Linked DNA regions of Streptomyces hawaiiensis. The protein of the gene in region 3 interacts with the protein of the main gene of each other region in a pairwise test. Links are inferred from orthologs where the notes say so. Each region holds a gene or a part of one and is shown on either strand. Other genes may lie near its edges.

Evidence for each region.
Region 1: the proteins of ftsZ (region 3) and rlmN interact in binary tests that used the Escherichia coli proteins (3 or more experiments, as listed by UniProt). The link is inferred for Streptomyces hawaiiensis from one-to-one orthologs.
Region 2: the proteins of ftsZ (region 3) and CEB94_RS13905 interact in binary tests that used the Escherichia coli proteins (3 or more experiments, as listed by UniProt). The link is inferred for Streptomyces hawaiiensis from one-to-one orthologs.

Annotation. Positions count from the first base shown.
Region 1 is NZ_CP021978.1:6,285,393-6,295,345, forward strand. What follows is about bases 3,464-6,431. They hold rlmN (dual-specificity RNA methyltransferase RlmN), read left to right. Parts: upstream 3,464-4,378; coding sequence 4,379-5,485; downstream 5,486-6,431. Other genes in these bases: CEB94_RS29160 (acyl-CoA thioester hydrolase/BAAT C-terminal domain-containing protein), read left to right, coding at 3,464-3,564; CEB94_RS29165 (hypothetical protein), read left to right, coding at 3,665-4,210; CEB94_RS29175 (thiamine ABC transporter substrate-binding protein), read left to right, coding at 5,756-6,431. In the rest of the region: pyrH (UMP kinase), read left to right, coding at 1-203; frr (ribosome recycling factor), read left to right, coding at 370-927; CEB94_RS29150 (phosphatidate cytidylyltransferase), read left to right, coding at 927-2,078; CEB94_RS29155 (SRPBCC family protein), read left to right, coding at 2,198-2,647; more of CEB94_RS29160, read left to right, coding at 2,710-3,463; more of CEB94_RS29175, read left to right, coding at 6,432-6,793; CEB94_RS29180 (ABC transporter permease), read left to right, coding at 6,832-8,433; CEB94_RS29185 (ABC transporter ATP-binding protein), read left to right, coding at 8,433-9,452; CEB94_RS29190 (maleylpyruvate isomerase family mycothiol-dependent enzyme), read left to right, coding at 9,478-9,953.
Region 2 is NZ_CP021978.1:3,010,316-3,020,084, reverse strand. Bases 189-2,972 are described here. They hold CEB94_RS13905 (rod shape-determining protein), read left to right. Parts: upstream 189-962; coding sequence 963-1,982; downstream 1,983-2,972. Other genes in these bases: mreC (rod shape-determining protein MreC), read left to right, coding at 2,127-2,972; ndk (nucleoside-diphosphate kinase), read left to right, coding at 274-687; CEB94_RS13915 (DUF4233 domain-containing protein), read left to right, coding at 189-204. In the rest of the region: more of CEB94_RS13915, read left to right, coding at 1-188; more of mreC, read left to right, coding at 2,973-3,074; rod shape-determining protein MreD, read left to right, coding at 3,088-3,762; mrdA (penicillin-binding protein 2), read left to right, coding at 3,911-6,154; rod shape-determining protein RodA, read left to right, coding at 6,151-7,353; CEB94_RS13880 (CYTH and CHAD domain-containing protein), read left to right, coding at 7,409-8,914; CEB94_RS13875 (TIGR03960 family B12-binding radical SAM protein), read left to right, coding at 9,002-9,769. UniProt on the Escherichia coli protein: Forms membrane-associated dynamic filaments that are essential for cell shape determination. Acts by regulating cell wall synthesis and cell elongation, and thus cell shape.
Region 3 is NZ_CP021978.1:2,405,282-2,415,126, reverse strand. What follows is about bases 1-2,860. They hold ftsZ (cell division protein FtsZ), read left to right. Parts: upstream 1-763; coding sequence 764-1,957; downstream 1,958-2,860. Other genes in these bases: CEB94_RS11135 (YggS family pyridoxal phosphate-dependent enzyme), read left to right, coding at 2,706-2,860; pgeF (peptidoglycan editing factor PgeF), read left to right, coding at 1,968-2,699; CEB94_RS11150 (cell division protein FtsQ/DivIB), read left to right, coding at 1-475. Also shown: more of CEB94_RS11135, read left to right, coding at 2,861-3,425; CEB94_RS11130 (cell division protein SepF), read left to right, coding at 3,555-4,196; CEB94_RS11125 (YggT family protein), read left to right, coding at 4,267-4,551; CEB94_RS11120 (DivIVA domain-containing protein), read left to right, coding at 4,605-5,750; ileS (isoleucine--tRNA ligase), read right to left, coding at 5,957-9,115; CEB94_RS11110 (TraR/DksA family transcriptional regulator), read left to right, coding at 9,729-9,845. UniProt on the Escherichia coli protein: Essential cell division protein that forms a contractile ring structure (Z ring) at the future cell division site. The regulation of the ring assembly controls the timing and the location of cell division.

The DNA.
Region 1 (9,953 bases), 3.9 Mb from region 3 along the record:
ACGCGGTGAAGTTCGATCACCTCGGCTACGGCGAGGTCATCACGCGCGATCTGAAGGTCGCCGACGCCACGGCCGTGACGCTGTGCCGCGACAACAAGCTCCCGATCGTGGTCTTCGAGCTGCTGGCGGAGGGCAACATCGGACGTGCCGTCAAGGGTGAGAAGATCGGCACGCTGGTGGGGGACCCCGGCAGCCGGGACTGACACCCCGGGTACAACCCCGTCCGGGGGACGGACGGGACGGAGCCGGGCCGGGGGATGGACAATGTCCTGTCGGTCGGGAACCGTGCAGGAAGAAGACGCGACGCAGCCGGCCGCCGCCCCACATGGAACCGCAGCCGGGCCTACTCAAGACACGCAGGAGCAAGTGGTGATCGAAGAGACCCTCCTCGAGGCCGAGGAGAAGATGGAGAAGGCCGTCGTGGTCGCCAAGGAGGACTTCGCCGCGATCCGCACCGGCCGTGCGCACCCGGCGATGTTCAACAAGATCGTGGCCGACTACTACGGCGCGCCGACGCCGATCAACCAGCTGGCTTCGTTCTCCGTGCCGGAGCCGCGCATGGCGGTGGTGACCCCGTTCGACAAGACGGCCCTGCGCAACATCGAGCAGGCCATCCGCGACTCCGACCTGGGCGTCAACCCGAGCAACGACGGCAACATCATCCGGGTGGTGTTCCCCGAGCTGACCGAGGAGCGCCGCCGCGAGTACATCAAGGTCGCCAAGAGCAAGGGTGAGGACGCCAAGGTCTCCATCCGCTCCGTGCGCCGCAAGGCCAAGGACGCCATCGACAAGCTGATCAAGGACGGCGAGGTCGGCGAGGACGAGGGCCGCCGTGCGGAGAAGGAGCTCGACGACACCACCGCGAAGTACGTCGCACAGGTGGACGAGCTCCTGAAGCACAAGGAAGCGGAGCTGCTCGAGGTCTGATGAACGACTCTTCCTGGGGGGCGCCGCCACAGGCCGGGTACTGGGGGCCCACCGACCAAGGGCACGGCCACGGGCACGTGCAGAGCCCCGGCCACGGGCAGGTCCACAGCCCCGGCCAGGGTCACGTCCCGGGGGCCGCTCCGGCGGGTCCCGCATACGATGCGTATGAAGCGCCTCAGACTCGCCCCATGCCCATCGTGCCCGACGTGACCGAATTCGGCGGAAACCAGGATGACGACCGGGGGGCTGCTCGGCCGAGCGGCGCCCCGGTCCGAAACGACACGAATCCGGAGCCCATGCCCGACCCCTCGCAGCCGGCGCCCAAGCCGCCGAAGAAGAGCGCGGGTCGCGACCTGAGTGCCGCGATAGGGGTCGGTGTCGGGCTCGGTGCGGTGATCGTCGCGTCGCTGTTCGTCGTCAAGGCCGTGTTCGTCGGTGTCGTCGCGGTGGCCGTGGTGGTGGGCCTGTGGGAGCTGACCAAGCGGCTGGAGGAACGCAAGGGCATCCGGGCGCCCCTCGTGCCGCTCGCGCTCGGCGGTGCCGCGATGGTCGTCGCCGGGTACGTGCGGGGCGCCGAGGGCGCGTGGGTGGCCATGGCGCTCACGGCGCTGGCCGTCCTGGTCTGGCGCATGACGGAACCGCCTGAGGGCTACCTGAGGGACGTCACCGCGGGCGTCTTCGCGGCGTTCTACGTGCCGTTCCTGGCGACCTTCGTCGCGATGATGCTGACCGCGGACGACGGACCGCAGCGGGTGCTCACCTTCCTGCTGCTCACGGTCGTCAGCGACACCGGGGCCTACGCCGTCGGCTGGCGGTTCGGCCGGCACAAGCTCGCCCCCCGCATCAGCCCCGGCAAGACCCGCGAGGGCCTGCTCGGGGCGGTCTCGTTCGCCATGGTCGCGGGGGCACTGTGCATGCAGTTCCTCATCGACGACGGCGCCTGGTGGCAGGGCCTGGTGCTGGGCCTCGCGGTCGCGGTCACGGCCACGCTCGGCGACCTCGGCGAGTCCATGATCAAGCGGGACCTCGGCATCAAGGACATGGGCACGCTGCTGCCGGGCCACGGCGGCATCATGGACCGGCTCGACTCGCTGCTGCCCACGGCTCCTGTGGTGTGGCTGCTGCTCGTGCTCTTCGTCGGCTCCGGCTGAACAGGTCGTCTTCGTCAGCGAGCTCCCGTCCGGCTGGGCGGGAGCTCGCTGACGTCTCGGGGAGACGTCCGGGGGCCTGAGGTGGGACGATTCAGATGTATCTCCCAAAGGAGGTCATCATGGCCATCATCCGAGAGAGCATCGACGTCGACCGCCGTCCCGAGGAGGTCTACCAGTACGTCATGGACGCTCCGCGCATGCCGGAGTGGCAGCTGAGCGCCGTGTCCGCGGAGCGCCTCGACGAAGGGCCCGTCGGCGTCGGCAGCAAGGTCCGGGTGACCCGGCACATCGGCCGCCGCGTGATGCCGATGACCATGGAGGTCACCGAGTACGACCCGCCGCACAGCTGGGGCATGCGCGGCGTCGACGGCCCGGTGCGGGCGCAGGTGCACGGCGAGGTCGAACCCTATGACGAGGGCCGCCGCTCCCACGTCACGATCGACATCGACTTCGAGGGCCACGGCATGGGCAAGGTCATGGTCCCCCTCGTCGTACGCCCCCAGGTCCGCAAGGAACTCCCGCGCAACGAGCAGCTCCTCAAGGACCGGCTGGAGCACACGGGCGAGTAGGGCGTAGCCTCCCCTGCGGTGCCGACGACGGGGGGTCCAGCCGTGAGGACGACAGGGGGCACGTGGACATAACCGAGCGCGAACCGGCCGGTCCTTGGGAAGGTGTTCTGGCCGCTCCAGCCCGCGGCAGCGACGTCGGCGTCCTGGTTCTTGGGGGATCCAGCGGGCGCGTCGAACGTGAGCGCGCGCGCCTCTTTGCTCAGCAGGGCTTCACAGCGTTGGCGATCCGCTGGTTCGGCGGGCCTGGGCAGCCCCCGGGAATCTGCGAGGTTCCCCTGGAGACCTTCACCACCGCCGTCGAATTCCTTCGCCGGGGCGGAGCGCGACGCATCGGAATCCTCGGCACCTCCAAGGGCGCTGAAGCGGCCTTGCTCACGGCGGTGCACGATCCGCGCGTGGACGTGGCCCTTGCGCTGTCACCCACCTCGCGGGTCTGGTGCAACGTCGGCCGGGGCCGCGACGGAGCGCACCGCCCGTACCGCTCGTCCTGGACGTGGCGGGAGCGGCCGCTGCCGTTCGTCCCGATGGACGATTCCTGGATTCCCGCGGAGCCGGACAGCGGCCCCGTGGCCATCCGCGGATGGTACGAACTGAGCGAGCGGACCTTCGCTCACTCGCTTCCGCCGACGGAGATCCCCGTGGAAGCGGCCAGAGCCGATCTGCTCCTGGTCGCAGGCGGCGACGACGCGATGTGGCCGTCGCTGCCCTTCGCTCGGCAGCTGGCTCGGCGCCGGCGCTCGACCGGGGCGACCGTGCGTCTGATCGCCCGTGACGACGCCGGCCACCGACCACGCCTTCCTGGCGAGAGCCCGGCGCCGGCGTCCGGGCACTTCGAGTACGGGGGCACAGCTGAAGCCGACGCGCTCCTGGGCGAGGCGGCGTGGCCCCACATCCTCGATCTGCTCGGCGGTGGTTGATCGCGCACCAGGTCGGCTGTGCCGTGACCGGCCTGGTCGGGATCTGAGGGAATCCAGAAAGTGCTGTGCCTGTGGCATGCCCATGCGAAAGGATGTGCGCATGATGCGACCCGCGCGTGCGCTGCTCCCCCTTCTCTTGTTGCCCGTTCTCCTTACAGGATGCGACGCGGACAAGAGCGGCGGTACGGCCGCCGACAGCGCCGACCTTGACGCCGCCGCGGGAGACTGGGGGGTCGCGCCGGAACTCGTCTATGTCACCAAGGTCTCCGGCTACACCGTGTTCCAGGAGTCGGTTGGCGAGTACAACGACGAGTTCGTTGCCGCGTATCGGTCCGAGAAGGGTGCCACCAAGTTCGGCCTCTTCGTGGGGCATGGCACGATGACGGCGGAGAGCTGCCCCAAGCAGCCGCTGGGCGAGGTGTCAGAGAAGCAGGTCACCTGTGAGCACGACGGCGACGCCTGGTACCGCAAGGCCGGTGACAGCCACGAATACGCGGTGCCCGACGACGGCGTGGTGATTCGTCTAATCGCTGATGTGGACAAGGTCGACCGCGCAGTTCTGCGTAAGGCAGCCGAGGCGGCCCACCGCCCGGACGACGCCGAATTGGCCGCACTCCTGCCGACCACCAACGGCGCGGACACCTGAGAGTTGTCCGCTTAGGGACCGGCTCGAACTCGTAAAGCGGTGATCGCGACCGCGAGCCCCCTGGGCCGTCCGAGACCGACCAACGCTGACAGTCGGCACCCACAGGTGACCACCCCCACCCCTCTCCGGCCTGGGCTCCCCGAGTTGATCTGCGACACTGGGAGGGTTATGCCTGCACCCGGAGAACTCACTTTCGTAGCCCCCCGCGGAGCCAAGAAGCCGCCGCGGCATCTCGCCGATCTCACTCCTGCCGAGCGCAAGGAGGCCGTAGCCGCTGTCGGGGAGAAGCCGTTTCGTGCCAAGCAGCTCTCGCAGCACTACTTCGCGCGGTACGCGCATGATCCGGAGCAGTGGACCGATATTCCGGCCGGTGCCCGGGGGCGGCTGCAGGAGGCGTTGCTGCCCGAGCTGATGACCGTCGTGCGGCATCTGTCCACCGACCAGGGCACCACCCGCAAGACGCTGTGGCGGCTGTTCGACGGGACGCTCGTCGAGTCCGTGCTGATGCGCTACCCGGACCGGGTGACCATGTGCATCAGCTCGCAGGCCGGATGCGGGATGAACTGCCCGTTCTGCGCGACCGGGCAGGCCGGTCTCGACCGGAATCTGTCCACCGCCGAGATCGTGCACCAGATCGTGGACGGCATGCGGGCCCTGCGGGACGGGGAGGTCCCCGGCGGTCCCGCGCGGCTCAGCAACATCGTCTTCATGGGCATGGGCGAGCCGCTCGCCAACTACAACCGGGTCATCGGATCCATCCGGCGGCTCACCGACCCCGAGCCCGACGGGCTGGGGCTCTCGCAGCGCGGCATCACCGTCTCGACGGTCGGGCTCGTCCCGGCCATCCACCGGTTCTCCGACGAGGGCTTCAAGTGCCGCCTCGCCATCTCGCTGCACGCCCCCGACGACGAGCTGCGCGACACCCTCGTCCCCGTGAACACGCGCTGGAAGGTCCGCGAGGTGCTGGACGCCGGCTTCGAGTACAGCGCCAAGTCCGGGCGGCGGCTGTCCATCGAGTACGCGCTGATCCGGGACATCAACGACCAGGCGTGGCGCGGTGACCGGCTCGGCCGGATGCTCAAGGGCAGGCCGGTGCACGTCAACCTGATCCCGCTGAACCCGACGCCCGGCTCCAAGTGGACCGCCTCACGGCCCGAGGACGAGAAGGCGTTCATGGAGGCCATCGCCGCCCACGGTGTGCCGGTGACGATCCGGGACACCCGTGGTCAGGAGATCGACGGGGCGTGTGGTCAGCTCGCGGCCACCGAACGGTAGTCTGGCCGTCGTAAGCACACCTTCATATTCGACACCTGCATATTCCGACAGGGGAGCGCCACAGCGCTGAGAGTGCGGCACACGGCCGCAGACCCTCCGAACCTGGCCCAGGTCATTCTGGGTAGGGAGATCGGTCACCACTCGAGCTGTTGCGCCCTGCCCGGGACCTCGGAAGTCCCGGGCAGGGCCGCGTCTTCTCCTGGTCACTCCAGGAGGAATTCAGTGAGCATCAACGCAAAGCGGCTGACGGCGGTGGTCGTCGGGCTCGGCATGGTCGGTACTCTCGCCGCGTGCGGGTCGTCCGACAGCGGTCAGGGGTCCGGCGACTCCAAGACCGTGACGCTCGTCAGCCACGACTCGTGGGCCGCGTCCAAGGACGTCATCGCGGCCTTCGAGAAGCAGTCCGGCTACAAGGTCGACGTCCTGAAGGACGGCGACGCCGGGCAGGCCGTCAACAAGGCCATCCTGACCAAGGGCAACCCGCAGGGCGACGTCTTCTTCGGCGTCGACAACACGCTGCTGTCGCGCGCCCTCGACAACGGCCTCTTCCAGCCGTACGAGGCGAAGGGCGCCGACCGGATCAAGGCGGAGTACCGCGTCGACCAGGACAAGCACCGGGTCACGCCCGTGGACACCGGCGACATCTGCGTCAACTACGACAAGAAGTACTTCGCCGACCACAAGATCCAGCCGCCGAAGAGCTTCGACGATCTCGTCAAGCCCGCGTACAAGAACCTGCTCGTCACCGAGAACGCCTCCGCCTCCTCGCCCGGCCTCGGCTTCCTGCTCGGCACCGCCGCGCAGTACGGCGACGACGGGTGGGAGAGCTACTGGAAGAAGCTCAAGGCCAACGGCGTGAAGGTCGTCGACGGCTGGGAGCAGGCCTACAACGAGGAGTTCTCCGGCTCGGCCGGCGGCAAGAAGGCCAAGGGCGACCGTCCGCTCGTCGTGTCGTACGCCTCCTCGCCGCCCGCCGAGGTCGTCTTCGCCGACCCGAAGCCGAGCACGGCACCGACCGGGGTCGCCGAGGGCACCTGCTTCCGGCAGGTCGAGTACGCCGGGCTGCTCAGCAACGCGAAGAACCCCACGGGCGGCAAGGCGTTCCTGGACTTCCTGCTCACGCAGCGGTTCCAGGAGGACATGCCGATGAACATGTTCGTGTACCCGGTGCGCGAGGGCGCCCAGGTGCCGACTGAGTTCGTGAAGTACGGGCCGCAGGCGAAGGACCCGGAGACCATGGACCCGGCGAAGATCGCCGACCACCGTGACCAGTGGGTCAAGTCGTGGACCTCACTCGTACTGAAGTAGCCGCTCGCAGGCGAGGCGCGGCGGCGCGGTTCGGTCTGCTGGCCGTGCCCGTCGCGTTCTTCGCGGTCTTCTTCGCCTACCCCGTCGCCGCGATCGTCGCGCGCGGCCTGAAGACCGACGGGACCTGGCACCTCGGGCGGATCGGGGAGGTGCTGGCGCAGTCCGACGTCCGGCACGTGCTGTGGTTCACCACCTGGCAGGCGTTCGTCTCCACCGCGCTCACGCTGCTCGTCGCGCTCCCCGGCGCCTACGTCTTCGCGCGCTTCGACTTCCCCGGCAAGCAGGTTCTGCGGGCGGTCGTGACCGTCCCGTTCGTGCTGCCGACGGTCGTCGTCGGTACGGCGTTCCTGGCGCTGGTCGGGCGGGGCGGGCTGCTCGACGAACTGTGGGGCGTACGGCTGGACACCACCGTCTGGGCGATCCTGCTCGCGCACGTCTTCTTCAACTACGCGGTCGTCGTCCGTACCGTCGGCGGGCTCTGGGCGCAGCTCGACCCGCGGCAGGAGGAGGCGGCCCGGATGCTCGGCGCGTCCCCGCTGAGGGCCTGGCGGCAGGTCACCCTGCCCGCCCTCGCCCCGGCCGTGGCCGCCGCCGCGCTCATGGTCTTCCTGTTCACCTTCACCTCCTTCGGCGTCGTGCAGATTCTCGGCGGGCCCACCTTCTCCACCCTGGAGGTGGAGATCTACCGGCAGACGTCCGAGATCTTCGACCTGTCCACCGCGGCCGTACTGACCATGATCCAGTTCGTCGCGGTGGGCGCGATCCTCGCGGTGCACGCCTGGACCGTGCGGCGGCGGGAGACCGCGCTGCGGCTGATGGACGCCTCCGCGACCGCGCGCCGGCCGCGCGGCGCGGGGCAGTGGGCGCTGCTGGGCGGGGTGCTCGTCACCGTGGCCGTGCTGCTCGTGCTGCCGCTGGCGGTGCTGGTGCAGCGGTCCCTGGGCCCGCCCGGCTTCGGCTACTACCGGGCGCTGACCCGTGAGGACGGGGGAGTGTTCCTGGTCCCGCCGATCGAGGCGATCGGCAATTCCCTGTCGTACGCCGTCGCCGCCACGCTCATCGCCGTGCTGATCGGCGCTCTGGCCGCCGTCGCGCTCACGCGCCGGGACGCCGGGCGGTTCGTGCGTGGCTTCGACGCGCTGCTGATGCTGCCGCTGGGGGTGTCCGCGGTGACCGTCGGCTTCGGGTTCCTGATCTCTCTCGACGAGCCGCCGCTGGACCTCAGGTCCTCGTGGATCCTGGTGCCGCTCGCGCAGGCGCTGGTCGGGGTGCCGTTCGTGGTGCGGACCATGCTGCCCGTGCTGCGGGCGGTGGACGTGCGGCTGCGCGAGGCGGCCTCGGTGCTCGGGGCCTCGCCCTGGCGGGTGTGGCGGGAGGTGGACCTGCCGATGGTGCGGCGGGCGCTGCTGATCGCGGCCGGGTTCGCCTTCGCCGTGTCCCTGGGGGAGTTCGGCGCGACGGTGTTCATCGCACGTCCCGACCGGCCGACGCTGCCGGTGGCCGTGGCCCGGCTGCTGGGGCGGCCCGGTGACCTCAACTACGGCCAGGCGATGGCCCTTTCGACGATTCTGATGGTGGTGTGCGCCGTGGCCCTGCTGGTGCTGGAGAGGCTCCGCACGGACCGGACGGGGGAGTTCTGATGCTGCTGGCTCTGCGGGGCGCGACGGTCCGTTTCGGCGGGCGGGCGGTGCTTGACGCCGTCGATCTGGAGGTCGCCGAGCACGAGACCGTGTGCGTGCTCGGGCCCAGCGGCAGCGGCAAGTCGACCCTGCTGCGGGCGGTGGCCGGGCTGCAGCCGCTCGACTCCGGGCAGGTGGTGCTCGACGGACGCGACCAGGCGGGCGTGCCCGCGCACAGGCGGGGCGTGGGGCTGATGTTCCAGGACCACCAGCTGTTCCCGCAGCGGGACGTGGGCGGCAACGTGGCCTTCGGGCTGCGGATGCACGGCGAGTCGAAGCGGCGACAGGCCGAGCGGGTGCAGGAGTTGCTGGACCTCGTGGGGCTGCCGGGCGCGGGCCGCCGGGCGATCGCCGCGCTGTCCGGCGGCGAGCAGCAGCGGGTGGCGCTGGCCCGGGCCCTCGCCCCGAGCCCCCGGCTGCTGATGCTGGACGAGCCGCTGGGGCAGCTCGACCGGTCGCTCAGGGAGCGGCTGGTGGTCGAACTGAAGGAGTTGTTCGGCCGGTTGGGCACGACCGTGCTCGCCGTGACACACGACCAGGGGGAGGCCTTCGCGCTGGCCGACCGGGTCGTGGTGATGCGGGACGGGCGGATCGCCCAGTCCGGTACGCCCCTCGAGGTGTGGCAGCGGCCCGCCGACGCGTTCGTCGCCCGCTTCCTCGGCTTCGAGAACGTGGTCGAGGCGACGGTCGGGACGGAGGCCGCGGACACGCCGTGGGGCAAGGTGCCGGTGCCGGAGGATGCCCCGCAGGGCACCCGGACCCTGCTGGTGCGGCCCGCCGGAGTGCGCCTGGTGCCCGCCGACGCGGGTCTGCGCTGCACGGTGACCGCGCGTACCTTCAAGGGCACCCATGTCGCCGTGCGCCTCCAGCCCGAGGACGCCCCGCGCCTGGAGGCGGCGTGTGCGCTGCGGGCGGCACCGGAGGTCGGGGACGAGGTCGGCGTGGAGTTCGACGCGGCCGAAATCGCCGTGCTCGACTGATCGGCGCCCGCTTAGGGTGCGGGACATGACGCTACTCGCACACGACCGCTACTGTGACGAAATCGCCCACCAAGTCGGTCTGTTGAGGTCGGTCGTGACCTCCGGCGCCGAGCTGTCCGGCACCGTGCCCACCTGTCCGGACTGGTCGCTGGAGGACCTGGTCCGGCACATGGGCGGCGCCCTGCGCTGGGTGGAGCTCATGGTGCGGACCCGGGCCCAGGAGGAGGTGCCCGAGGAGCAGGTGCCGGGTGTCGAAGGGCCCGAGGGCCGGGGTGAGGCCGCCGTCCTGGACGCGTGGCTGGCGGAGACCGGCGACCAGGTCGTCGCCGCGCTGCGGGCGGCCGGGCCGGACGCGAAGGTGTGGGGCTGGGCGGGGACCCTCAGCTCCGGGTTCTGGGCCCGCCGGATGACGCACGAGATCACCGTGCACCGCGCCGACGCCACGCTCGCCGCCGGGCTGCCCTACGAGGTCGCGCCCGACGTGGCCGCCGACGCGATCGA
Region 2 (9,769 bases), 600 kb from region 3 along the record:
GTGACGCGTCCGGGCGGGGTCGCCCTCGGCTGGGCGCTGCAGATCGCGCTCATCGCGTCGGGTTTCATCGTCCCGACCATGTACTTCCTGGGTGCGATCTTCGCGGCCCTGTGGTGGGCGTCGGTGCACTACGGCCGGAAGGTGGACGAGGCCAAGGCGAGATTCGCGGCCCAGGCGAGCTCCTCCACACCTGACGCTGCGTAACAAGCGCCCCGACACGCCGGGTAATCTCGTCCCACCGCAAAACCTTTACGTACGCACAAGGAGCCCGTCGTGAGCCAGCGCACCCTCGTCCTCCTCAAGCCCGACGCCGTCCGTCGTGGTCTGACCGGCGAGATCATCAGCCGCATCGAGCGCAAGGCGGGCTGGACGATCACCGCGCTGGAGTTGCGCACGCTGGACCAGGACACGCTGGAGCAGCACTACGGCGAGCACAAGGGCAAGCCCTTCTACGAGCCGCTGGTGGAGTTCATGGCTTCCGGGCCGGTCGTTGCGATGATCGTCGAGGGTGAGCGGGTCATCGAGGGCGTGCGCGCACTCGCCGGCCCGACCGACCCGATCGCCGCGGCGCCCGGCTCCATCCGCGGCGACTTCGGTGTGATCGTCCGGGAGAACCTGATCCACGCCTCCGACTCCGAGGAGTCCGCCGAGCGCGAGGTGAAGATTTTCTTCCCCGGCCGGGCGTAGCGTCCGCACCCCACCAGCACATACGGCAGGCCCGGGGGCCCAGGCCCCCGGACTTTGCGGCATATGCGTGGCGATCGAGGGAACGATGGTCCCCGAACGCCCGTCTCCAGAAGCGAATGCGGACGGCATCTGCTGACAATGGCGGAGACCCTCCCGCAGTGTTCGCGAAGGCGCGTCTACGATGGAAGCCTTCACGTCACAGCACCCACCTTTGCCTACCTGATAAGCCCTCAAAAGCTAGTGGGAAGGCCAGACGAATCCTGATGGGGAACTCAATGTCGTTCATCGGCCGTGACATGGCTGTCGACCTCGGGACCGCCAACACGCTGGTGTACGTCAGGGGTCGCGGGATCGTACTCAATGAGCCGTCCGTCGTGGCGATCAACACCAACACCGGTGGCATCCTCGCGGTCGGTGCCGAAGCGAAGAAGATGATCGGGCGCACGCCCGGCAACATCGTTGCCGTTCGTCCGCTGAAGGACGGCGTGATCGCCGACTTCGAGATCACCGAGCGGATGCTCCGCTACTTCATCCTGAAGATCCACAAGCGGCGGTATCTGGCTCGTCCGCGGGTCGTCGTCTGTGTGCCCTCGGGCATCACGGGCGTCGAGCGCCGCGCCGTCATCGAGGCGTCGTCCCAGGCCGGCGCCCGTCAGGTGCACATCATCGAGGAGCCCATGGCCGCGGCCATCGGCTCCGGCCTGCCGGTCCACGAGGCCACGGGCAACATGGTGGTCGACATCGGCGGCGGCACCACGGAGGTCGCGGTCATCTCCCTCGGCGGCATCGTCACCGCCCAGTCCATCCGTGTCGCGGGCGACGAACTGGACAACGCGATCATCCAGCACATCAAGAAGGAGTACTCCCTCCTCCTGGGTGAGCGCACGGCCGAGCAGATCAAGATCACGATCGGTTCGGCGTACGACCTCGACTCCGACGAGCACACCGAAATCCGCGGCCGGGACCTGGTCTCCGGGCTGCCGAAGACCGTGGTCATCTCCGCCGCCGAAGTCCGCAAGGCGATCGAGGAGCCGGTCAACGCGATCGTCGACGCCGTCAAGACGACCCTCGACAAGTGTCCGCCGGAGCTGTCCGGCGACATCATGGACCGAGGAATCGTTCTGACCGGCGGCGGAGCGCTGCTGCGGGGCCTCGACGAGCGGCTGCGCCGGGAGACCGGCATGCCGATCCACATCGCCGAGGACCCCCTCGACAGTGTGGCGCTCGGGTCCGGAAAGTGCGTCGAGGAGTTCGAGGCGCTCCAGCAGGTGCTGGACGCCCAACCGCGCAGATGACATAACTCTTCGATTCCGCCGTACGGGACGATCTCCTCTCGTACGGCGGATCGTTGATACAGCTGCATAAGCTCCCACATAGCAGCCCCTCGGGTTTCCCTGGGGCTTCCCGAATTCCTATGAGGAAGGGCACGGCCGCCGCACGTGAGGGACACACGAGAGAGCCGGCTGCTCCTGGTGCTGCTGATCGCCGTCGCGTTCGCGCTGATCACGGTGGACATCCGCGGCGGGGAGGACTCGCCCGTCGACGGTGCCCGGCAGGCCGCGGCAACCGTCTTCGGCCCGATCGAGAGCGGGGTTTCGGCCGCGGTCGACCCGGTCGGCAACGCGGTCTCCGCCATCCGCGACTCCGGGGAGCGGCACGACCGGCTCGCCGTGCTGGAAGAGGAGAACGCGGCCCTGAAGGCGCGGCTCGGCAGCGACGACCGCAGCCGCAGCCGCCTCAAGCAGCTCGACAAGATGCTGAAGATCGCCGGCCAGGGCCAGTACGGCATCAAGGGTGCCGAGGTCATCGCCATCGGAGCCGCGCAGGGCTTCTCCTGGACCATCACCATCGACGTCGGCGCCAAGGACGGCATCACACGCGACATGACCGTCCTGAACGGGGACGGGCTCGTCGGCCGCGTCACCACCGTCGGCCCCAACACCGCCACGGTCCTGCTGGCCAGCGACCCCGACTTCACGGTCGGCACCCGCATGGAGTCCGGCGACGAGCTCGGCTTCGCCTCCGGACAGGGCGACCGCCCGCTGCGCGTGGAACTCCTCAACGGCAAGGCGGAGGTGAAGAAGGGCGACCGCCTGGTCACCTTCGGCTCCCAGGCCGACCGGCCGTTCGTACCCGGCGTGCCCGTCGGCGTGGTCTCCCGCGTGGACCCCTCCGGCGGCGGCCTGACCCGCACGCTCTACGTCACGCCGTACACCGCCTTCACCAAGCTCGACATCGTCGGTGTCGTCGTCGAGGCGCCGAAGAAGGACCCGCGTGACACGGTGCTCCCGCCCAAGCCCAAGCCCACCCCGAGGCCGACGGTGACGGTGACCGTGACGCCGTCCGCCGAGGCCCCCGTGGACGGCCAGAACCAGCAAGAGCAGTAGGAGCTGTCACCCCATGCGCGTCAACCGGATCCTGCTCTCCTCCGCCCTGGTCGTCGTCGCCCTGGTGATCCAGGTGAGCGTCCTCGCCCGCCTCCACCTGCCGGGCGCCGTGCCCGACCTGCTGCTGCTCACCGTGCTCGGCCTCGCGCTGGTGTACGGGCACGTGGGCGGCGCCCTCGTCGGTTTCGGCGCGGGTCTGCTCGCCGACCTGGCCCCGCCCGCCGACCACGCCGCGGGGCGCTACGCCCTCGTGCTGTGCGTCATCGGCTACCTCGCGGGCCTGGTGAAACCAGAGACGGGCCAGCTGAAGTCCGCGACCGGCCCCATGGCCGTCGTGGTCGCCGCCGCGGTCGGCTCCACCCTGATGTACGCCGGGGTCGGCGCCCTCGTCGGGGACACCGCCGCCCGCCATGTGGGCCTCGGCAGTCTGCTGTTCACGGCCGCCCTGTACGACCTGCTGCTCGCCCCGTTCGTCGTGCCGGGGATCATGGCCCTGGCCCGGCGTGCCGAGAACGACCCGCTCGCCGAGTCGACCTCGGCCGCGGCCAGGGCCACGGACATCTCCTCCGGCTGGCTCTCCGGCGGCACCGGACTGAAGATCGGCAGCCAGCGCAACGGGCTGCGGGTGAAGGCGGCCCGGGCGCGGATGGCACGTGCCGGACGCATCAAGGGGGTCAAGCGGCTGTGAACGCGGGGAAGTTCACCCGAACGGGTCGGTCCCGTAGGAACGCCGGCTCGTGGGCCGGTCGTTCATCACTCGTATCCGCACATGCGTACCCGGACGCACCTGCGGACCCGCACATCCGTACGCGCACCGAGAGGGGGAGGCAGCCGCAGTGACCAACATCCCCGAGACCGGCAGGAACTCACGGGTCCAGATCCGGCTCGTCGTCATCCAGGTCCTCGTCCTGTCCCTCCTGCTCACCCTCGGCGGACGCCTCTGGTACCTCCAGATCCGCGAGGGCGCCGCATACGCCAAGGAAGCGTCGGGGAACCACGTCCAGCAGGTCGTCCAGCCCGCCGTCCGCGGCTCGATCCTGGACGCCCGCGGCGTGGCCCTCGCGGACAACGAGACACGGCTGGTGGTCTCCGCCTCCCGCACCGACCTGCTGAAGATGAAGGACGACGGCAAGGAAGTCCTCGCCAAGCTCGCCAAAGTCCTGGGCATGACGACCAAGGAAGTCCAGGAGAAGGTCCGGCTGTGCGACGCCAAGACGCCGCAGCCCTGCTGGAACGGCTCGCCGTACCAGCCCATCCCCATCACCGACGAGGCCACCGCCAAGCAGGCCCTCCAGATCCGCGAGCGCGCCGAGGACTTCCCCGGCATCACCGCCGAGCCGGAGGCCGTGCGCCGCTACCCGAGCCCCGGCAAGGCCAACACCGCCCAGGTCCTCGGCTACCTCTCACCGGTCACCGACGAGGAGATCAAGAAGGCGCAGAACACCAACTCGCCGTATCTGCGCTCCGACCAGGTCGGCCGCTCCGGCCTGGAGCGCCAGTACGACAAGGCGCTGCGCGGCAAGGCCGGCGTCACCCGCTACGAGGTCGACAACCTCGGCCGGGTCATCGGGCAGGCCGAGGCCGACCCGGCCCACCCCGGCGACAACCTCGTCACCAGCATCGACTCCCGCGTCCAGCGGATCGCCGAGTACCAGCTGCACGAGGCGATGAAGGAAGCCCGCAAGCAGCACGACCGGAACACCGGCACCAACTACAAGGCCGACTCCGGCGCCGTCGTGGTGATGGAGGCCAGGACCGGCCGCGTCGTCGCCATGGCCTCGAACCCCACGTACGACCCGAACGCCTGGGTGGGCGGCATCTCCGCCAAGGACTACGCGCGGCTCACCGGCAAGAGCTCCAACTACCCGCTGCTCAACCGCGCCATCCAGGGCCAGTCGGCACCCGGCTCCATCTTCAAGGTCGTCCCGACGGCCGCCGCGGTCAACGCGGGCTACTCCTTCAACGGCCCGTACCAGTGCTCCAGCTCGTACTCGATCGGCGGTCAGGTCTTCAAGAACTTCGAGTCCAAGGGATACGGCCCCATCAGCCTCGGCCGCGCCCTGGAGGTCTCCTGCGACACGGTCTTCTACCGGCTCTCCCACGAGGAGTGGAAGCGCGACGGCGGCACCAAGCCGAAGAAGAACCCGGGCGACTGGTTCTACAAGACCGCCCACCAGTTCGGCCTCGGCAAGGAAACCGGCATCGACCTGCCCAACGAGGTCACCGGCCGCGTCCCCGACCGCCAGTGGAAACTGGACTACTGGAAGGCCAACAAGGACGCCTGGTGCCGCACCGGCAAGCGCAACGGCAGCTACGCCGAGAAGATCGCCTACGAGAACTGCCTCGAAGGCAACCGCATGCGCGCCGGTGACTCCGTCAACTACTCCATCGGCCAGGGCGACACGCTCGTCACGCCCATCCAGATGGCCACCATCTACGGGGCCATCTCCAACGGCGGCACCCTCTACAACCCCTCCGTCGGCAAGGCCGTCATCAGCGCCGACGGCAAGACCGTCACGCCGATCAAGCCCGAGTCGCACGGCAAGCTGCCGATGACGCAGAAGACGCGCGACGAAATAGACGAAGCCCTCGCGGGAGTCGCCACCCGCGGTACGGCCGCCTGGAGGTTCGGCGGCTGGCCGCAGGACAAGATCCCGATGCACGCCAAGACGGGCACGGCGGAGGTCTACGGCAAGCAGACGACCTCCTGGTTCGCCACGTACACCAAGGACTACTCGATCGTCATGACGATCTCCCAGGGCGGTACGGGCTCCGGCGCCTCGGGCCCCGCCGTCCGCAACATCTACAACGCGCTGTACGGCGTCTCCGAGGACGGCGACATCAACCCCAAGAAGGCCCTGCTGCCGACCCCGCAGAAGGCCCTGCCGAAGGTCAAGACGGACGGCACCATCGCCTCCCCGAAGGTCTCCAAAGACCCCGCCAAGGACCAGAAGGCCGACAAGAAGGACCCGAACGCCCCGGCCGACCCGCTCCAGCCGGCGACGGCGCCCCCGCCGACACCCGAGAACCGTGACACCCGAAGGCGACGCCGCCGGGGAAGCCGGAGGTTGCCAGCATGACCGGCGGTGTGAACAGCTTCCAGGTCTCCGGCTACGGGCCCGAGCGCTCCGGCTGGACGCGGCTGCTGGCCCGTGACTCGGTGGCGCGGCGGCTCGACTGGCCCATCCTGCTGTCGGCGCTGGCCCTGTCGCTGCTCGGCACGCTCCTCGTCTACTCGGCGACCCGCAACCGCACGGAGCTCAACCAGGGCGACCCGTACTACTTCCTCGTCCGGCACCTGCTGAACACCGGCATCGGCCTCGCCCTGATGGCCGCCACCATCTGGCTCGGCCACCGCACCCTGCGCACGGCCGTGCCCGTCCTCTACGGCTTCTCGCTGCTGCTGATCCTGCTGGTGCTGACCCCCCTCGGCTCCACCATCAACGGCGCCCACTCCTGGATCAAGCTGCCCGGCGGCTTCTCGCTCCAGCCCTCGGAGTTCGTCAAGGTCACGATCATCCTGGGCATGGCGATGCTGCTGGCGGCCCGGGTCGACGCCGGCGACAAGCAGTACCCCGACCACCGCACGGTCGTGCAGGCGCTGGGGCTTGCCGCCGTGCCCATGCTGATCGTGATGCTGATGCCCGACCTCGGGTCGGTCATGGTGATGGTCATCATCGTGCTCGGCGTGCTGCTGGCCTCCGGGGCGTCCAACCGATGGGTGTTCGGCCTGCTCGGCGCGGGCACCCTCGGCGCGGTCACCGTCTGGCAGCTCGGGGTGCTCGACGACTACCAGATCGCCCGCTTCGCCGCCTTCGCCAACCCCGCACTCGACCCGGCCGGCGTCGGCTACAACACCAACCAGGCCCGTATCGCCATCGGTTCGGGCGGCCTGACCGGCTCCGGCCTCTTCCACGGCTCGCAGACCACCGGCCAGTTCGTGCCCGAACAGCAGACGGACTTCGTCTTCACCGTGGCGGGGGAGGAACTGGGCTTCCTCGGCGGCGGCCTGATCATCGTGCTGCTCGGCATCCTCCTGTGGCGGGCCTGCCGCATCGCCCGGGAGACCCCGGACCTGTACGGCACGATCGTGGCCGCGGGCATCGTCGCCTGGTTCGCCTTCCAGACCTTCGAGAACGTCGGCATGACACTCGGCATCATGCCGGTCACCGGCCTGCCGCTGCCCTTCGTGTCATACGGTGGATCATCGATGTTCGCCGTGTGGATAGCGGTGGGGTTGCTGCAGTCGATCCGGGTGCAGCGGCCGATGTCGGCATGACACCGCGCGGGGTGGCCCTCTGCCGCCCCGCGCCCCGGCCGACTAGATTCGGTTCATGGCGGACAGCAAGCGCGAGATCGAGCGGAAGTACGAGTCGGCGGACAGCGGACTCCCCGACCTGACCGGAGTCGCCGGGGTCGCGGCCGTGGTCGACAAGGGCGTGGCCCACCTCGACGCCACCTACCACGACACCGGCGACGAACGCCTCGCCGCGTCGTCCGTCACCCTGCGCCGCCGCACAGGCGGTTCCGACGCGGGCTGGCACCTGAAGTTCCCGATCGCTCCGCACGTCCGCGACGAGATCCACGCCCCCCTCTCCGACACCCTCCCCGACGACCTGGCCGCGCTGGTCCGCTCCCGGGTCCGCGACAGCGAGCTGCTACCGATGGTCCGGTTGCGCTCCGACCGCGACGTACGCCACCTGCTCGACGCCGACGGCCGGCTGCTCGCCGAGGTGAGCGTGGACACGGTGCACGCCGAACGGCTCACGGGCCGCGGCGGTCAGGCGCAGTGGACCGAGGTGGAGGTGGAGCTGGCCGACGGGGGAGACCCGGCCCTGCTCGACAAGGTGGAGAAGCGGCTGCGCAAAGCGGGCGTACGGCCCTCGGCGTCGTCGTCGAAGCTGGCCCGCGCCCTCGAGGAGACGGCCCCGAAGAAGCGGCGCGCCTCCGCACCCGCCCGGGAACCGGTGACCGCCGGCGACCATGTGCTCGCCTACGTGCGCACCCAGCGGGACGCGATCGTCGAGCTCGACCCCGCCGTCCGCCGGGACGTCGAGGACTCCGTGCACAGCATGCGCGTGGCCACCCGCCGGCTGCGCAGCACCTTCAAGTCGTTCGGCAAGATCCTCGACCGGACCGTCACCGACCCCATCGGCGAGGAGCTGAAGTGGCTCGCCGGCGAGCTGGGCCTGGACCGGGACCGCGAGGTGCTGACCGACCGGCTGACCGCGGCCGTCGACGAGGCACCCGACGGCCTGGTCCGCGGCCCGCTCGCGGAGCGCCTGCGCTCGTGGTCCAGCGCCGAGCACAGCGGGGCCCGCGGCCGCCTCCTCGGCGTCCTGGACTCCCGCCGCTACCTGACCCTGCTCGACACCGTGGACGCGCTGATCGCCGACCCGCCGCTGCTGAAGGCCGCCGGCAAGGAGCCCCACCAGCCGATCGCCAAGGCCGTGCGGAAGGACTTCCGCAAGGTCTCCGCCCTGATCGGGCAGGCGGCCGACCTGGAGCCCGGCACCGACCGGGACGTCGCGCTGCACGAGGCCCGCAAGAAGGCCAAGCGCACCCGCTACGCGGCGGAGGCGGCCGAACCCGTCCTCGGCAAGCCGGCCAGGACCATGGTCAAGTCCATGAAGGCCCTGCAGAACCTGCTCGGCGAACACCAGGACAGTGTGATGGCCCGGCAGGCCCTGCGGGAGCTGTCGGCGGTCGCCCACGCGGCGGGGGAGAGCGCCTTCACCTACGGCGTCCTCCATGAGCGCGAGGAGCAGCGCGCGGTGCGCGTGGAGGCCGAACTGCCCGGATTCTGGGACGGGATCAAGGACGGTGCGGCGGGCCTGTGACCTTGCGGCGTACGGAGGCTCCCCGCGATCGCGTTAGTCTGGATGGTCACCCCTGTCAGTTCAGTCCAGCTCACGAAGGTGCGCGACATGCCTGCCGAAGTCGCTGCGTCGGTCTTCCCGCAGCTCGAAGCTCTGCTCCCGCATGTGCAGAAGCCGATCCAGTACGTCGGCGGAGAGCTCAACTCCACGGTCAAGGACTGGGACTCCTGTGACGTCCGCTGGGCGCTCATGTACCCGGACGCCTACGAGGTCGGTCTGCCCAACCAGGGCGTCATGATCCTCTACGAGGTGCTCAACGAGCAGCAGGGCGTCCTCGCCGAGCGCACCTACAGCGTCTGGCCCGACCTCGAGGAACTCATGCGGGAGCACCACGTCCCGCAGTTCACGGTGGACAGCCACCGGCCCGTCAAGGCCTTCGACGTGTTCGGCCTGTCCTTCTCCACGGAGCTGGGCTACACGAACATGCTGGCCGCCCTCGACCTCGCCGGCATCCCCCTGGAGGCCAAGGACCGCGGCCTGGACGACCCGATCGTCCTGGCCGGCGGCCACGCGGCGTTCAACCCCGAACCGATCGCCGACTTCATCGACTGCGCCGTGATCGGCGACGGCGAACAGGCGGTCCTGGAGATCACCGCGATCGTCCGCGCCTGGAAGGCGGAGGGCCGCCCCGGAGGCCGCGAGGAGCTCCTCTTCCGCCTGGCCAAGACGGGTGGGGTGTACGTCCCCGGCTTCTACGACGTCGAGTACCTGCCGGACGGCCGTATCGCCCGTGTCGTGCCGAAGCGCAGCGGGGTCCCGTGGCGGGTCTCCAAGCACACCGTCATGGACCTCGACGAGTGGCCGTACCCCAAGCAG
Region 3 (9,845 bases):
CGCGGTTGACGTGGTCCGTTCCTGGCCCCGTGGAATCGACCTGAAAGTGGTGGAGCGGACTCCGGTTCTGATTGTCCAAAAGGGCGGAAAGTTTGTCGAAGTGGACGATGAAGGTGTCCGCTTCGCCACGGTTTCTGAAGCCCCGAAAGGCGTCCCCGCACTGGAATTGACGCTCTCCCGGTCCAGCTCCGCCGCCGCGAGCCTGCGCCGCTTCGGCGAGTCCCGGCTGGTGCGCGAAGCGGTCGGCGTCGCCCGCGCGGTTCCGGCCGCCGTCGCGCGCGACGCACGGACCGTCAAGGTCCGTTCCTACGACGACATCTCGCTGGAGTTGAGGGACGGGCGCACGGTCGTCTGGGGAAGCGGCGAGAAGGGCGCCGCGAAGGCCCGCACACTCACCGCTCTGATGAAAGCCTCGCCCGGTGCGCGGTACTTCGATGTGAGTGTCCCCACCGCGCCCGCGTCATCAGGGAGTTGACGCACATCCGCGCAGGCCAGCACCCTGGTTGGGCAGTGCTACGGCTGATCACATAGGGTGAAAAGAAAAACGGGAGGTTCGGCGTGTTCGTTGAACGTGCGCCACTTGTCGACTTAGTGTCCTGTTCAGAAGACTCCAAGGAACGGACACACTGGTAACCCTAAACTTCAGGGTTAGGGTTCGGGTCGGCGATACGGACCGTCCCATTCGGCATCAGTCGTCGGGTCGCGGGGCGCAGGGCGTCACGCTGATTCGGCGACACGTAACTCGAGGCGAGAGGCCTTCGACGTGGCAGCACCGCAGAACTACCTCGCAGTCATCAAAGTCATCGGTGTCGGCGGCGGTGGTGTCAATGCCATCAACCGGATGATCGAGGTCGGTCTCAAGGGCGTCGAGTTCATCGCCATCAACACCGACGCGCAAGCTCTGTTGATGAGCGACGCCGACGTCAAGCTGGACGTCGGCCGTGAACTCACCCGCGGACTCGGCGCCGGAGCCAACCCGGCCGTGGGCCGCAAGGCCGCCGAGGACCACCGCGAGGAGATCGAGGAGGTCCTCAAGGGGGCCGACATGGTCTTCGTGACGGCCGGTGAAGGCGGCGGCACCGGCACCGGCGGCGCACCCGTCGTGGCCAACATCGCCCGCTCGCTCGGTGCCCTCACCATCGGTGTGGTCACGCGCCCGTTCACCTTCGAGGGACGGCGCCGCGCGAACCAGGCCGAGGACGGCATCGCCGAACTCCGCGAAGAGGTCGACACCCTCATCGTCATCCCGAACGACCGGCTGCTGTCCATCTCGGACCGCCAGGTCTCGGTGCTGGACGCCTTCAAGTCGGCCGACCAGGTCCTGCTCTCCGGTGTCCAGGGCATCACCGACCTCATCACCACCCCGGGCCTCATCAACCTCGACTTCGCCGACGTCAAGTCGGTCATGTCCGAGGCAGGCTCGGCCCTGATGGGCATCGGCTCCGCCCGCGGCGACGACCGCGCGGTGGCCGCCGCCGAGATGGCGATCTCCTCGCCGCTGCTGGAGGCGTCCATCGACGGCGCCCGCGGTGTGCTGCTCTCCATCTCCGGTGGCTCCGACCTCGGTCTGTTCGAGATCAACGAGGCCGCCCAGCTGGTGAGCGAGGCCGCCCACCCCGAGGCCAACATCATCTTCGGCGCGGTGATCGACGACGCCCTCGGCGACGAGGTCCGGGTCACCGTGATCGCCGCCGGCTTCGACGGCGGACAGCCGCCCGCCAAGCGGGACAACGTCCTCGGCTCGTCCTCGGCCAAGCGCGAGGAGCCGGCCCCGGTACGGCAGACCGAGAGCCGCCCGTCCTTCGGATCGCTCGGCAGCGTGACCCCGAAGGAGGACCCGGAGCCCGCTCCGGAGCCGGTCAAGGACATCCCGGTCGCCCCGCCGGTCCCGCCGGCGCCGCGGACCTACTCGGACAGCGCGGCCGAGGAACTGGACGTACCGGACTTCCTCAAGTGATCCTTCAGTCGTGATAGGACAGCGCGAAAGCGCGAGCGGCGCGCACTTCGGCTTCACCGACCGGTGGGGCGGGGTGAGCGCCGCTCCGTATGAGGAGCTCAACCTCGGCGGAGCGGTCGGCGACGACCCCGACGCCGTACGCACCAACCGTGAGCTGGCCGCACAGTCCCTCGGCGTCGAGCCGGACCGGGTGGTCTGGATGAACCAGGTGCACGGGGCCGACGTGGCGGTGGTGGACGGACCCTGGGGATCTTCGACCCGGATCCCGCCGGTCGACGCGATCGTCACCGCCCGCCGGGGGCTCGCCCTCGCCGTACTCACCGCCGACTGCGTGCCGGTGCTGCTCGCCGACCCCGTCGCCGGGATCGCCGCCGCGGCCCACGCGGGCCGGCCCGGCATGATCGCCGGAGTCGTCCCGGCCGCGCTACGCGCGATGACGGAACTGGGCGCCGAGCCCACCCGGATCGTCGCCCACACCGGCCCCACCGTCTGCGGCCGGTGTTACGAAGTGCCCGAGGCGATGCGCGCCGAGGTGTCCGCCATCGAGCCGGCGGCGTACGCCGAGACGGGTTGGGGCACACCGGCGGTCGACGTGAGCGCCGGAGTGCACGCCCAGCTGGAGCGGCTCGGGGTGTGCGACCGGGAGCAGTCGCCGGTGTGCACGCTGGAGTCGCGCGATCACTTCTCGTACCGCCGCGACCGCACCACCGGTCGGCTCGCGGGTTATGTGTGGCTGGACTGATAGGGCATGACGGACCGTAAGAACGAACTCGCCGCGAATCTGGCGAAGGTGGAACGGCGCATCGCCGACGCGTGCGCCGCCGCGGGGCGCGCCCGCGACGAGGTGACCCTGATCGTGGTCACCAAGACCTACCCCGCGAGCGATGTGCGGATCCTCGCGGAACTCGGCGTGCGGCACGTCGCCGAGAACCGCGACCAGGACGCGGCCCCGAAAGCCGCCGCCTGCGCGGATCTGCCCCTTACTTGGCATTTTGTCGGTCAACTCCAGACCAACAAGGTGCGATCCGTGGCCGGTTACGCGGATTTCGTGCAGTCCGTCGACCGGTCCAAGCTCGTCACCGCCCTGTCGAAGGAAGCCGTCCGGGCCGGGCGCGAACTGGGATGCCTGCTCCAGGTCGCACTGGACGCCGGTGCGAGCGGCCGGGGCGAGCGCGGAGGGACCGGCCCTGGCGGAATCGGGGAGTTGGCCGACCTCGTGGCCGGGGCCCCGGGGCTCCGGCTCGACGGACTGATGACCGTGGCGCCGCTCACCGGGGAGTACGCGGGACGCGAACAGGCGGCCTTCGAGCGGTTGATGGATTTGTCGACCGACCTGCGCCGGAGTCATCCGGCTGCCACCATGGTCTCGGCAGGGATGAGTACGGACCTCGAACAGGCCGTGACGGCCGGAGCGACACATGTGCGCGTCGGCAGTGCGGTACTCGGAGTCCGCCCCAGGCTCGGGTAACGTCGCCAAGAAGTCGGACCACAGCAGAAAATATGGTCATTGCCGCCGAAAGGCGGATTCAAGGACCTCGTGGATCGCGGGCACTTGGCAGTCGTCAGCCGATCCACCACAGAGCGGAGGACTCAGAGCATGGCCGGCGCGATGCGCAAGATGGCGGTCTACCTCGGCCTCGTGGAGGACGATGGGTACGACGGCCGCGGATTCGACCCCGACGACGACTTCGAACCCGAACTGGACCCGGAGCCCGAGCGGGACCACCGACGGCACGAGCCGTCCCACCAGCCGCACGTCTCACATCTGTCCCAAAGGGACGAAGAGGTACGAGTCGTACAGGCGCCCGCGCCTCGCGAACCGGCCGCCCGCTCCGCTTCGCTCCCCGCGGAATCCAGCCGCCCGGCGCGCATCGCGCCCGTGGCATCCATCACACAAGAACGCGCAAGTCTGGAGAAGAACGCACCGGTGATCATGCCCAAGGTCGTGTCCGAACGAGAGCCTTACCGGATCACCACGCTTCACCCACGGACCTACAACGAGGCCCGTACCATCGGGGAACACTTCCGTGAAGGCACCCCGGTGATCATGAATCTGACTGAGATGGACGACACAGATGCGAAGCGACTTGTCGACTTTGCGGCCGGTTTGGTGTTTGGTCTTCACGGCAGCATCGAGCGGGTGACGCAGAAGGTGTTCCTGTTGTCGCCTGCTAACGTCGATGTCACGGCGGAGGACAAGGCCCGCATCGCAGAGGGCGGGTTCTTCAACCAGAGCTGAGACGCACCACCGGAAACAGCAGTAGACAGCACGACACAGCAGGGCACAGGGGAGAGGGAAGCAAGAGATCATGAGCGTGGTTTTGGATGTCGTCTACATCGCGCTGATGTGCTTCCTCATCGTGCTCATCTTCCGGTTGGTCATGGACTACGTCTTCCAGTTCGCCCGCTCATGGCAACCCGGCAAGGCGATGGTGGTCGTTCTGGAGGCCACCTACACTGTCACTGATCCACCGCTCAAGCTTCTGCGGCGGTTCATTCCGCCGCTGCGTCTCGGGGGCGTGGCGCTCGACCTGTCCTTCTTCGTACTGATGATCATCGTCTACATCCTGATCTCGATCGTGAGTCGGCTGTGAGCGATGTGAACTACGGTCTTGCCGAATGCCGACGACTACGTTGAGGTGAAGAGATGCCGTTGACCCCCGAGGACGTGCGGAACAAGCAGTTCACGACCGTCCGCCTCCGAGAAGGCTATGACGAGGACGAGGTCGATGCCTTCCTCGATGAGGTCGAAGCCGAACTGACCCGCCTGCTCCGTGAGAACGAGGACCTGCGCGCCAAACTGGCCGCGGCCACGCGCGCTGCTGCGCAGAACCAGCAGAACATGCGCAAGCCTCCGGAGCAGCAGGATCAGCAGCAACAGCAGCAACAACAGCAGCAGCAGGGCATGCGCGGTCCTGGTGGTCCCGTACCCGCCGGCATATCGGGCCCGCCGCAGCAGCAGATGGGTGGCCCCATGGGTGGTCCGCCCCAGCTGCCGAGCGGTGCCCCGCAGCTGCCCGCCGGTCCCGGCGGTCAGGGTGGACCTCAGGGTCCCGGCCCGATGGGTCAGGGTCCGGGTCCGATGGGCCAGCCCCCGATGCAGCAGCAAATGCAGCAGCAGATGGGCGGCCCGATGGGCGGCCCCGGCCCCATGGGCGGTCCGATGGGCGGCCCCGGTCAGCAAGGTCCCGGTGGCGACAGCGCCGCCCGTGTCCTCTCGCTGGCCCAGCAGACCGCCGACCAGGCGATCGCGGAGGCCCGTTCCGAGGCCAACAAGATCGTCGGCGAGGCCCGTTCGCGTGCCGAGGGTCTGGAGCGTGACGCCCGTGCCAAGGCCGACGCCCTGGAGCGGGACGCGCAGGAGAAGCACCGCGTCGCGATGGGCTCCCTGGAGTCCGCCCGCGCCACGCTGGAGCGCAAGGTCGAGGACCTGCGCGGCTTCGAGCGCGAGTACCGCACGCGCCTGAAGTCGTACCTGGAGTCGCAGCTGCGTCAGCTGGAGACCCAGGCCGACGACTCGCTGGCCCCGCCGCGCACTCCGGCGACCGCGTCCCTCCCGCCGTCCCCGGCGCCTTCCATGGCTCCGGCCGGCGCGAGCGCCCCGTCCTACGGCGGCAACCAGACGATGGGCGGCAACCCGTCCCAGTCCGCTCCGTCCTACGGCGGCGGCCAGCAGCAGATGTCTCCGGCCATGACCCAGCCGATGGCGCCGGTACGTCCGCAGGGCCCGTCCCCGATGGGTCAGGCGCCCTCGCCGATGCGGGGCTTCCTGATCGACGAGGATGACAACTGACGGCCTGATGGCCAGTAGTACGGCATAGACGTCGGCAGCGTTCAGGGCGAGGCCCCGGGTTCCTACCCGGGGCCTCGCCCTTTTGCCGCGCGCGTTCGTGTCTGCGTCCTCACGTTCGTGCGTACGCAATCGCGTTCGTGCGCACGCAACGCCGAAGGCCCGGACCCGCCAAGATCTTTGGCGGGTCCGGGCCTTCGGCCTGAGGGTTACGCCTTGCGCAGGCGGAACGTCAGGGACAGTCCCTCGTCGGTGAAGGGCTCGCCGTAGGTGCCGTCAGCCTCGCCCTGGGCGCTGTGCTCATTCAGGAAGGCCGTCGCCAGGACCTCGTCGGCGATCAGGCCGGCGTGGTCGGTCAGGGCCTCTACTGTCGCCTGGTCCGTGGCGGTCCAGCGCAGCGCGATGCGGTCGGCCACGTCGAGGCCGCTGTTCTTGCGGGCCTCCTGGATCAGGCGGATCGCGTCACGGGCCAGGCCCGCACGGCGAAGCTCCTCCGTGATCTCCAGGTCCAGAGCGACCGTCGCGCCCGAGTCGGAGGCCACCGACCAGCCCTCGCGCGGGGTCTCCGTGATGATGACCTCGTCGGGAGCCAGCGTGATGGTCTCGCCGTCGACCTCGACCGACGCCGTGCCCTCGCGCAGGGCCAGGGACAGGGCGGCCGCGTCCGCGTTGGCGACGGCCTTGGCGACGTCCTGGACGCGCTTGCCGAACCGCTTGCCCAGCGCACGGAAGTTGGCCTTCGCCGTGGTGTCGACCAGGCTGCCGCCGACCTCGCTCAGCGTCGCCAGGGACTCGACGTTCAGCTCCTCCGTGATCTGCGTGCGCAGTTCGGAGTCCAGCGTCTCGAAGCCCGTCGCCGCGATCAGCGCGCGGGAGAGCGGCTGACGCGTCTTGACGCCCGACTCCGCGCGCGTGGCACGGCCGAGCTCCACCAGCCGGCGCACCAGCACCATCTGCTTCGACAGCTCCGGGTCGATGGCGGTGAGGTCCGCCTCCGGCCAGGACGACAGATGGACCGACTCCACAGCGCCCGGGGTGACCGGGACGATCAGGTCCTGCCACACCCGCTCGGTGATGAACGGGGTCAGCGGGGACATCAGCTGCGTGACCGTCTCGACGACCTCGTGCAGCGTGCGCAGGGCCGCCTTGTCGCCCTGCCAGAAGCGGCGACGGGAGCGGCGCACGTACCAGTTGGACAGGTCGTCGACGAACGCGGACAGCAGCTTGCCGGCGCGCTGGGTGTCGTAGGCGTCCAGCGCCTGGGTGACCTGGTCGGTGAGCGCGTGCAGTTCGGACAGCAGCCAGCGGTCCAGGACCGGGCGGTCGGCCGGGGCCGGGTCGGCCCCGGAGGGGGCCCAGTTCGACGTACGGGCGTACAGGGCCTGGAAGGCGACCGTGTTCCAGTACGTCAGGAGCGTCTTGCGGACGACCTCCTGGATCGTGCCGTGGCCCACGCGGCGGGCCGCCCACGGGGAGCCGCCGGCCGCCATGAACCAGCGGACCGCGTCGGCGCCGTGCCGGTCCATGAGCGGGATCGGCTCCAGGGTGTTGCCCAGGTGCTTGGACATCTTGCGGCCGTCCTCGGCGAGGATGTGGCCGAGGCAGACGACGTTCTCGTACGAGGACTTGTCGAAGACGAGCGTGCCGACCGCCATCAGCGTGTAGAACCAGCCGCGGGTCTGGTCGATGGCCTCGCAGATGAACTGCGCCGGGTAGCGGGCCTCGAACAGCTCCTTGTTCTTGTACGGGTAGCCCCACTGCGCGAACGGCATCGACCCCGAGTCGTACCAGGCGTCGATCACCTCGGGCACGCGCGTGGCCGTCTTCCCGCAGCCGCCCTGCGGGCAGGCGAACGTGACGTCGTCGATGAACGGGCGGTGCGGGTCCAGGGCCGACTGGTCCGTGCCGGTCAGCTCGGTCAGCTCGGCGAGGGAGCCGGCGCAGGTGAGGTGGTCGTCCTCGCAGCGCCAGATCGGCAGCGGCGTGCCCCAGTAGCGGTTGCGGGACAGCGCCCAGTCGATGTTGTTGTTCAGCCAGTCCCCGTAGCGGCCGTTCTTGACCGTCTCCGGGAACCAGTTGGTGCCCTCGTTCTCCGCGAGGAGGCGGTCCTTGAGCGCCGTGGTGCGGATGTACCAGGAGGGCTGCGCGTAGTAGAGCAGCGCGGTGTGGCAGCGCCAGCAGTGCGGGTAGCTGTGCTCGTAGGGGATGTGCTTGAAGAGCAGGCCGCGGCTGTCGAGGTCCTCGGTGAGCTTCTCGTCGGCCTTCTTGAAGAAGACGCCGCCGACGAGCGGGACGTCCTCCTCGAAGGTGCCGTCCGGGCGGACCGGGTTCACGACGGGGAGGCCGTAGGAGCGGCAGACCTTGAGGTCGTCCTCACCGAAGGCGGGGGACTGGTGGACCAGACCCGTGCCGTCCTCGGTCGTGACGTACTCGGCGTTGACCACGAAGTGGGCCGCCTCGGGGAACTCCACCAGCTCGAAAGGCCGCTGGTACGTCCAGCGCTCCATCTCGGCGCCCGTGAAGGACTGGCCGGTGGGCTCCCAGCCCTCGCCGAGGGCCTTGGCGAGGAGCGGCTCGGCGACGACCAGCTTCTCCTCGCCGTTCGTCGCGACGACGTAGGCGACCTCGGGGTGGGCGGCGACGGCGGTGTTGGACACCAGGGTCCAAGGGGTCGTCGTCCACACCAGGAGCGCGGCCTCGCCGGCCAGCGGGCCGGAGGTGAGCGGGAAGCGGACGAAGACCGAGGGGTCGACGACCGTCTCGTAGCCCTGCGCCAGCTCGTGGTCCGACAGGCCCGTGCCGCAGCGGGGGCACCAGGGGGCGACGCGGTGGTCCTGGACCAGCAGGCCCTTGTTGAAGATCTCCTTCAGCGACCACCAGACCGACTCGATGTACTCGGGGTCCATCGTGCGGTACGGGTCGTTCAGGTCGGTCCAGTAGCCCATGCGGGTCGTGAGCTCTTCGAAGGCGTCCGTGTGCCGGGTCACCGACTCACGGCACTTCGCGTTGAACTCGGCGATGCCGTACGCCTCGATGTCCTGCTTGCCGGAGAAGCCGAGCTCCTTCTCGACGGCGAGCTCCACGGGGAGGCCGTGGCAGTCCCAGCCGGCCTTGCGGGCCACGTGGTAGCCGCGCATGGTGCGGAAGCGGGGGAAGACGTCCTTGAAGACGCGCGCCTCGATGTGGTGGGCACCGGGCATGCCGTTGGCGGTGGGCGGGCCCTCGTAGAACACCCACTCGGGGCGGCCCTCGGACTGCTCCAGGCTCTTGGCGAAGATCTTCTGCTCGCGCCAGAAGTCGAGCACGGCGTGCTCGAGGGCGGGCAGGTCGACCTGGGCGGGTACCTGGCGATACGTCGGCGATGTCATCAGCGGGCTTCCTCCGGCGGACTTGCTGCCTTCCGTCCGGAGGGACGAGAGCTAGGTCTGCCTGCGCCGCCTTCGGCGCGCTCCCGCGGTACCACCCTCCTTGGCCCTCCGGCACGGGGTGTGCGCCGACGAGCCCCCTCATTGGGGTCGCGATGCCGGGTCTACTGGCCGTCGCTCGCTGGCTCCGGTGTTCTTCCGGCGGCTCCGGGGTGATCTTCACGTCGCGCTCGCCCCCGGGCTTCCACCGTCCCCGGGTCGCTCTGGGCTGCGTACGCCGCTACTCGTCCCCATCCACGCTTTTCGCTCCGCCCAGTGTACGGCGCCGCGCGGATGGCGGCCGACCGGTTTTCGGGGCGGTCGGGGGTGAGGTGGCGGGTGGGGTGCGAAATGGGTTTGGTGACCCGAATGGGGTGGTATGGGTGTTCGGATCCTGGGACGTCTCGCCTGGCGGATTACCGGGCGGGGAGCTGGGCACAACGGATGCAGGTTCGCCGCGCGGCGTGCGCGAGGCGGGCGAATCGGGCGGTGTGCCCCGTTGCCGCGGGACTCGAGTCGATTTATCGTCCCAGCACGATGCGCGAGCAAGATCACAATATGTGAAGGGGCCGCGGCCATGGTGGCGAAGAAGACCGCCGTACAGCAGCCGGCGTCCGGCAGGTCCTCGGAGGCCTCCGGCGGTGCGGCCAAGGACGTGGGCGGGAAGAAGTCAGCGCAGGGGGGCTCGGCGGGG